Regions from separate parts of the Paenibacillus protaetiae genome, predicted to be linked through region 2. Evidence: riboswitches for the same ligand, from Rfam matches in the RefSeq annotation. Region 2 holds a riboswitch; the other holds the start of a gene.
The links. A riboswitch is a leader RNA that binds a small molecule or an ion and turns the genes downstream of it on or off. The one in region 2 is predicted to bind fluoride.
Positions count from the first base shown of each region.

Region 1: another riboswitch for fluoride. It lies ahead of ET464_RS08030 (voltage-gated chloride channel family protein); the one in region 2 lies ahead of ET464_RS14295 (voltage-gated chloride channel family protein).

Region 1 covers NZ_CP035492.1:1,756,894-1,761,323, forward strand. Annotated here, with positions in the region: gene ET464_RS08020 (stalk domain-containing protein) at 1-144, opposite strand, end outside; gene ET464_RS08025 (helix-turn-helix domain-containing protein) at 314-643, shown strand; gene ET464_RS08030 (voltage-gated chloride channel family protein) at 1,020-2,357, opposite strand; fluoride riboswitch at 2,435-2,496, opposite strand; gene ET464_RS08035 (hypothetical protein) at 2,753-3,196, opposite strand; gene ET464_RS08040 (toll/interleukin-1 receptor domain-containing protein) at 3,206-4,201, opposite strand; gene ET464_RS08045 (UvrD-helicase domain-containing protein) at 4,348-4,430, opposite strand, start outside.
Region 2 covers NZ_CP035492.1:3,091,022-3,095,451, reverse strand. Annotated here, with positions in the region: gene ET464_RS14305 (MBL fold metallo-hydrolase) at 1-602, shown strand, start outside; gene ET464_RS14300 (AbrB family transcriptional regulator) at 599-1,687, shown strand; fluoride riboswitch at 1,744-1,804, shown strand; gene ET464_RS14295 (voltage-gated chloride channel family protein) at 1,932-3,176, shown strand; gene ET464_RS14290 (iron-hydroxamate ABC transporter substrate-binding protein) at 3,353-4,327, shown strand; gene ET464_RS14285 (FecCD family ABC transporter permease) at 4,422-4,430, shown strand, end outside.

The sequences.
Region 1 (4,430 bases), 1.3 Mb from region 2:
TTCGACACCGTCGAAGTAATACTTCAACGGCAAAAAGTTCACTTCGATCATTGCTAACGAAGATGCGGCGTAACCCACGCCGCTAAAAAACAAACTTCCTAACATAAATGATGCGACCAAATGTCTTGCTTTAAATGTTTTCATTCCCCAATGCCCCTTTTTTTTACAAGTGTAATTTAGTTCTACAATCACACTCATAGGATTAATTTACCATCCCATTATGCAACGAGTGTGATTCATACGTCAATATACACTTTTAGGATGATAGGCTTTCACATCATGCTTTCGTAAGCTTGGGGTAAGAGGTGATGGCATGTCCTTGCAACGATTAGGCGAACGGATTCGAGCAATCCGTAAAGATAAGGGCTATTCACAAGAGCAGCTAGCTGAAAAAGCGAACACACACGTCAATTATGTGAGCGCTGTGGAGCGTGGCGAAAAAAATGTCACGTTTGAAAGCATTGAAAAAATAGCGGAAGCCTTGAACATTAGCTTTGCTGAGCTGTTTCGATTTGTCGATACCAACGGCAAAGAAGACGAAGTCGGTCAGCTCGTAAACGCGCTGTACAAATTGCCGCTTGCGGATCGACAGTTCGTCATCAATAACGCGAAAACCCTCATGAAATGGAAACATAACAAATAAAGCTGTGCTCACATGAGCGCAGCTTTATTTGTTGATTATGATATTTTACTTTCATCCGATAATCCCCAATCGCTTTGCGAACGGAGAAAAATCGGATAAGAGGGACTCCAAAACGTCATTTTGTTATTTCGGAACTACCAATGCCATTTGTACCACAAAAGCAAGAAATACAGTGCGATTTTAATAATTTGTTTTAAGCGTTTTTTTAAAATAAACCTCCAAGACAAATTTTAAAAACCGCGTTTTTAATTTGATGCTGAACATTTCACATTCTCCTCTACAGATGACGTTATAGAGGAGCCCTTTATCCTTAGTTCACATGTTAGCAGATAACTTTTGTCCAAAGCAAGGATGATTCATATCGGGACGCAGTTGTTTACAATTGCTTTTTGAAACCCTGCTCCTTTTCGACGGTTTTCCCAGTCTTAATAGATGCAAGTGTCGATTTATCAGGAATAGGATACAGTTTCGATTTTGAAATTCCAATTTGCTGTGATGTGTAAATGCCTGTATGACCAGAAAACAAATAGCTTACAATGCAAGCCATAAACATGTAAATCATACCTTCTGATCCGAAAAGTTCAATCCCCATAACAAAGCAGGCAATAGGTGTATTGGTAGCTCCACTAAAAACCGCAATCAAACCTAAACCGGCTAAAAATGGCGGCGAAAGATGAAGCAAATCTGCAAGTGAGTTACCCAAAGTAGCACCAATAACAAACAATGGCGTGACTTCTCCACCTTGAAAACCTGCACCAAGCGTCAAGGTGGTAAATAGCGTTTTCCATAAAAACGCTAGGCGTGAAACAGGCTCTTCAAATGACTGCTGCAGCAAGGGAATGCCAAGTCCTAGATAATCACGTGTACCGAAAATGAAAACAAGTGCAATAATGACAAGTCCACCAACAAAACCTTTTATCATTGGGTTTTTGAAGAGCTTCGTATACATTTTTTTAAGCCAATGCGTAAGTTCACTAAATAAAATGCTAGCTAATCCAAAGAGGATGGATGCAAAAATAACTTTGAGCACCACGGAAACAGAAAGAACTGGCACAGCTCCCATATGGTAGTGAATATGGTGAATGCCCCAAGCGGTCGTAACCAGGTTGCCGACGAAACTGGCGATAAAGCATGGAATGATAGCCTGATAGCTGACGAGCCCAATGGCAATAACCTCAAGACCAAAAATCGTTCCGGCAAGGGGCGTTCCAAATACAGATCCAAACCCGCTGCTGATACCACACATCAACAAAATTTTACGGTCGATGCCATCGACTTTAAACACTTTGCCGATCCATTCCGAAAAGCTGCCGCCCATTTGTACCGCAGTTCCTTCTCGACCTGCTGAGCCGCCAAATAAGTGGGTTAAAAACGTGCCCAAAAGCACAAGCGGAGCCATGCGAAAAGGAATACTCTCTTGCCCATCTTGAATCTGCTCTAAAATCAGATTATTACCTTTACCGGCATTTTTGCCGAATTTTAAGTATAAATAGCTCATGAAAGCCCCGCCGATTGGCAATAGGTACAGCAGCCAAGAATACGCCATTCGTTTATTGGTTGCAAAATCGAGGCTTGCTAAAAATAATGCGGAAGATGAGCCAGATAAAATACCTATAATGCCACCGTAGAATATCCATTTGAATAGTGAGCCAACTAAAGCAACATGCAATGTTTTTTCGGCATAATGAAATGCCACGTCTTTAAGCTTTTTCAATGTTTTCTCTCCCTTATCAATTGACTTATTATGTGAAATTCTGGACAAAAAAATAGACTCCTACCAGTGCAAAGTTCTCACTGGTAGGAGTCATTAGCCCAGAAGGGCGGTTATGGCGAACTCCATCGCCTTATTCACATAAATACATATTTACATGAAGTATTACCGGAAGTCAATAAAAATTAAAACTATTTTGCGATCACGATTGTTTTGTTACAAATCCTCTAGTAACAAGAATCTTCATTTCTTCATGTTTGAGAACTCTCCCTGGGTAGCTTTTCCATAATGCTAAAACACTCATGAAATAGAAAATTAACAAATAAAGCTGTGTTCACACGAACACAGCTTTATTTGTTGATTTCGTCCGTAATCTTTTCTGTGCCTTACAATCAAATTCAACCAACGCTGTTCATTAAACGATTACCTATTTCCATAAACTTCTGGTTGCTATCAGTTGTATAATCTTCAGAAATTAAAACTAATTTCTCATTATTTAGAATGGACAATGAATAATATATTTTTTGAAATTGAAATCCAATAAAGTCTCTTCCGTAGTTGGATAAATTACACTCAACACCAATAATGTCCTTCAAATTTATACGTTTCAATGACACGCAATTATTAGGCTTATCATTGATTATAAATTCTCCCTTCATCAACCCTTTTGAATCCAGCGACAGAAAACAGAAACCTGTATGCGCCTTATTCATTTTTGCCAAGAATCCTTCACTATTGAAGTTGTTTAAACCAGTAGCCTGAAGGATTTGGTTGCCTTCATTATAACTTTTTAACCAGCGCAAAAGATCAGCATAATTCTCGGGGATAAACAAATTATTCACCCTTTCAAATCATAATTTAAATGAGTATGCCAACGAAGATGTCCAAATTGACCTAACAATTTTTTCAGGCGTCATGGATTCGTCTTTTGTTGAAAAACTTAGTGTCATCTTAAGTGCCATCTGGTTATGTTGGCTAACATCTACACTAATAATTTCGTTCATTGAATTGTCCGATCTCACACTTATATGGTTACCATAGCTCAGACAAATCGAATTTGTATTATAACCTAATCCACCAACCCAAATTTTCACACCTGACACTTGGTTCCCATTCAAATATAGAAGGAATACCCTCTTTTGGTTATCAATTTGCTCACTGCTAAATTCAAATCCAGAAGTCTTCCTACTCATTTGTTCGAAGAGTTCTTCAAATAATCTGCAAATTTCAATAAAGCTACCATTAATGAATTTCTTTTTAGCGAGATCGCTTATCTTGTTAGCACTAGGTAAATCCAAATCATCAAAAACACTTTTATAAGTCGATACTTCTTGAACCTGAGTATTATCCGGGAGCATGACACCGAAATCAGGAATATTACCTAATCGCGCTTTTTCAAATTTTCCTTTCTTATAAATACGACGAATCAGTTCATCTAACTTTTGCTTATATTCCACATCATTACTAAAATTAATAGCATAGTAATCACGTAAATGATACGGAAAACCTGCTGCATAGTCCCCTTCTCGCATTACGAATATAAATTTATCAGGTTCGGTTCTTAGAGCAGGCAATGACAACATAGTTTCAAATCCAACTCCGCCTTGGAAATCATCTGCTTTCTGAGCATAAGAACTTGTAAGTACTACAATAACGTAATCATTATCCCGTATTGCATTAATCATCATCTTATTTAAATTTACCGTTTTTTCTTGTACTTCAAATTGATCACAAGTTGCATCTACTCCACCTTGTGATCGCAAATCATTTACAAGATTTCTGATCCATTCCTCATGAGCAGGTCCGTCCCAACTGTAGCTAATGAAGGCGGTATATCTCTTGTCCAATTTTCTCGCCCCTTAAATTTAATAATCCTTTTGCGATTATAGAACATAAGTTCCCTATCGACAAGGCAGATTCAATATTCAATGATAAATGTTTATAAAAACAAAAAGCAATAAGAGGGTTTCTCACAGCCTATACTACATCTTTTTTACTTATTCATTGTTGTTCGACAATGTGGATAATTCGTGCAACCATAAAACGGGACTCCCCTACTGTTCTTTCGCATCACCA
Region 2 (4,430 bases):
TATATGAGCAGGCGAAACAGGCCGGCCTTGACGGCAAGACGCTGCAGTCGATTATTTTTACACATCAGGATGTTGACCATATCGGCGGTTTTCCGCAATTTCTGGCTGCTGAAGGCGCAGACCTGCCGGTGTATGCCCATCCGGATGATAAAGGGGCGATTGACGGCACGGAGCCGATGTTCAAAATGTCGCGCGAGCGGCTTGACGGCATGCTCCAGCAGCTTCCGGAGGATATCCGCAATGCTTATGTGCAAACCTTCCTTCAGCCAAACCGCGAGAACGTGAACCGCACTGTTGCGGACGGCGAAATATTGCCAATTGCGGGCGGCTTGACGGTTATTCATACGCCAGGCCATACGCCGGGCCATATCAGCCTGTACCATGCGCCAAGCAAAACGCTTATTACCGGCGATGCGACGATCGCGAATGAGGATGGCCAAATGATTGGGCCGAACCCTCCGTTTACGCCAAACTGGGATCAAGCGCTGCAATCGCTGAAAAAATTCAAAAACTTCGATATTGAACATGTGATCTGCTATCATGGCGGATGGATTCAAAAGGACGTTAAACGTCAAATCAACGAGCTGGCTGAACTGTCGTGATCCGGTTTCTCATCACTCTGGCCGTTTCTTTGGCAGGGGGAGCGGTTTTCTCGCTCATTCATGCTCCTCTGCCATGGCTGCTGGGGCCGATGGTATTTACCCTTATTGGCGCGAGAGCGCTGCGGAAAGTATCCAAACCGCTATGGCCAGGTTTTGTACGCAATATTGCAATGATCATGATCGGGTATTCCATCGGGCTGACGTTTACGCAAAGCACGCTTGCCGAAATGGGCCATCAGCTGCCATCCATGTTTCTCATGACGGCGCTGCTGCTTATATTCAGCGGCTTGATTGGCTTCTGCGTCTCTAAGCTGACCGGACAGCCGCTGCCGACCATCATTATGGGGAGCATCCCCGGCGGCTTGTCGCAAATGATTATATTAGCCGAGGAAACGAAAGGCATTGACCTGACGGTCATGACTTTCCTGCAAGTGTCGCGGCTGCTGATGATCATTTTTTGTGTGCCGCTGCTGGTGTTTAGCCCGCTGTTCGGCAATTCGCATTCGGCGATTGAAGCAGCCGCTTCCGGTTCGCAGGCGGCATGGGGGGACTTGTTCCCGAATGTGCTGCTGTTTGCAGCAGTGTGTGTCGCAGCCGCCTGGTTTGCGGCCAAAATCCGTTTCCCGTCGGCTTATTTGCTTGGGCCGATGATCTCGACAGCCATATTGCATTTGTCCGGTGTACACGGTCCTGCGCTACCAGCCGGCCTGCTGGATGCGGCGCAGCTTATGATCGGCACTTATGTCGGCCTGCTGCTCCGTCCCGGCAATCTGAAGCTGAAATTTATGCTTTTCTCATTCCTTAGCGGGCTTGTGCTCATTGCGGGATCCATTGGCCTGAGCGTATTGCTGACCAAGATGCACGGCGTCTCGTCCTCGACTGCTTTTCTAAGTATGGCGCCGGGCGGCATGGATCAGATGGGCATTATGGCGAAGGAAATTAACGCCGATGTCGCCATCGTCAGCTGCTACCAAATCTTCCGCACCTGGTTTATTTATTTTGCCGTTCCGCCGCTGCTGCGGCTGCTGTTCAAACGCATCATGCCGCGGACAAAGAAGGAAGCGGCTTCCGCGGCTTCGCCTTAATCGGCTTGCCGGCTGATATTGACAAAGAAAGGCAAGAAGGCTATACTTTGTCTAACAATTGAACAGGCGATGGAGTTCGCCGTTAACCGCCTTTGTGCTAATGACTCCTACCAGTTTATTTGAGCTGGTAGGATTTTTTTTATTTTTTTGTATAAATAGGAAGGGGAGACGGATTTTGACTGCATTTTTTAAAAACCAGTCTGAGAAGTACAGAAGTTATGCCGCGAAGTGGACGCATATCGGAATGGCTGGTTTTGTCATCAAATGGCTCGTATTGGGCGGGCTTGCCGGCGTATTTACCGGCTCGGCATCCGCCTTGTTTCTGGCGAGCCTGGACTGGGCGACAGATGCGCGAGTATCCCATGCATGGCTGCTGTGGCTGCTGCCTGCCGGCGGTGCGCTGGTCAGCTTCGTTTATTGGAAGTTTGGCAAAGACGCGTCCAAAGGTAATAACCTTATACTGGAGCAAATCCATGAAGGCGGCGGGAGTGTTCCGCTCCGTATGGCGCCTCTCGTGCTTGCGGGGACGATTATTACACATTTGTTCGGCGGATCTGCAGGGCGTGAAGGCACAGCGGTCCAAATGGGCGGGAGCTTATCCGAATGGATCGGCAAAATGTTGCGGATTAACGCGATCGACCGCAAAATATTATTAATGTGCGGGGTCAGCAGCGGGTTCGGCTCGGTGTTCGGCACGCCGCTTGCGGGTGCGGTGTTTGGGCTTGAAGTGCTGGTGATCGGCGTTATCCGGTATGAAGCGCTGATCCCTTGTTTTATCGCAAGTTTTGTAGGCGACAAAATGACAGCGGCTTGGGGCATTCACCATTTGCGTTATCAGATGGGGGCAGTGCCCGGCTTCAGTATGCCGCTGCTGCTCAAGGTGCTGTTAGCCTCCATGATGTTTGGCTTGACTGCGCTGCTTTTCAGCGAGCTGACTCGCCAGCTCAAAGCATGGTTCACGAAACTGATCAAAAATCCGGTCGCCAAAAGCTTTGCCGGCGGCTTGCTGATAATCGGTATGGTGTACCTGTTTGGCACAAGGGAATATCTTGGTTTAAGCATTCCGCTTATTCAGCAATCGTTCGACGGAACCGTTCACGGCTATGATTTTCTGCTTAAGACGGTCTTTACGTCGGTGACGCTGGGAGCGGGTTTTCAAGGCGGCGAAGTGACGCCTTTATTCGTCATCGGTTCGGCGCTTGGAAGCGCGCTGGCCCATCTGTTCTCCTTGCCGGCCGCCTTCCTGGCGGCAGTAGGCTTTATTTCCGTCTTTAGTGGCGCCACCAATACGCCGATTGCTTGTTTTATTATGGGGATCGAATTGTTTGGCGCTGACGGCGCCGTGTACCTGTTTTTGGGCTGCTTGGTCAGTTATTTGTTCTCGGGGCATACCGGCATTTACACCGCACAGCGAATCGGCATCTCCAAAAGCAGAGCGGTCGCCGTTCAGGACCATGCAACACTTGCGTCCGTACGCGTCAAGAAGTAAGAATTATGCCAATGCCGCGTGAAAGCGCAGCTGCAGTCCATCTATGGATTGCAGCTGCGCTTTTTTTTGGTAATTTAGGGTTGACAAAAAGGTTGTAAAAAATTAGACTACTAGTTAGTCGAATTGTGATAATGATTATCAATTGCATAAAGAGATCAAGAAGGAGAGTATCATCCATGAAGAAATCATTGTTCTTACTATTAATCAGCCTTGTTCTAGTGCTGAGCGCCTGCGGTAACGGCAACAGCAACCAGGCAAATTCGAAATCCGGCGCGAACAGCTCGCCGAATGCAAGTACAAGCCCAAGCCCAAGTGATGCTGCGGACAGCAGCGATTCCGGCACCATAACGTACCAGTCTGAAAGCGGTCCGATCGAAGTTCCCGCGCATCCGCAGCGCGTAGTCGCCCTGTCCGGCTATGCAGGAAACCTGCTGGCGCTTGGCGTTCCGCTGGTCGGCGTAGATTCCTGGACGAAATCAGACCCGAATTTTAAAGATCAGCTGAAAGACGTTGCCGAGGTTTCCGACGAGAACGTGGAGAGCATTTTGAATGTGAAACCTGACTTGATCATCGCGATGACGGATATTAAGAACGTGGATAAATTGAAGCAAATTGCTCCGGTTGTGACGTACACGTACAACAAAGTGGACTATTTGACGCAGATTCTGGAGATCGGCAAAGCCGTTAACCAAGAGAAAAAAGCATCCGACTGGATCGCTGATTTTAAAGCACGCGCCCAAAAAGCAGGCGAACAAATCAAAGCTAAAATCGGCGCGGACAGCACAGTCAGCGTTATTGAAGGCGATGCTAAATCGCTCTACACCTTCGGCGACAGCTGGGGACGCGGCACGGAAATCATTTATCAGGCGATGGGCTTGAAGATGCCGGATAAAGTTAAAGAAATGACGGCGAAAGACGGCTATTATGATTTGTCGCTGGAGATTTTGCCGCAGTACATGGGAGATTACGTCTTTTACAGCAAAGACCCGGCAGGGGATGCTTCTTTCCAACAAACGTCCACTTACAAAAATATTCCGGCCGTTAAAAACAACCGTGTATTTGAAGTAGACGCTACGACGTTCTATTTCAACGATTCGCTGTCGCTGGACTATCAGCTTGATTTCATTACGAAATCGCTGCTGGGGAACTAATCGTTAAGTTAGATAACCATTACACGCTACATGAAGAAAGAGGGACGCCTTTGCGTTCCTTTTTCTGCAAGCAGAGAAAGAACGGATGATCGAGATGAATAGA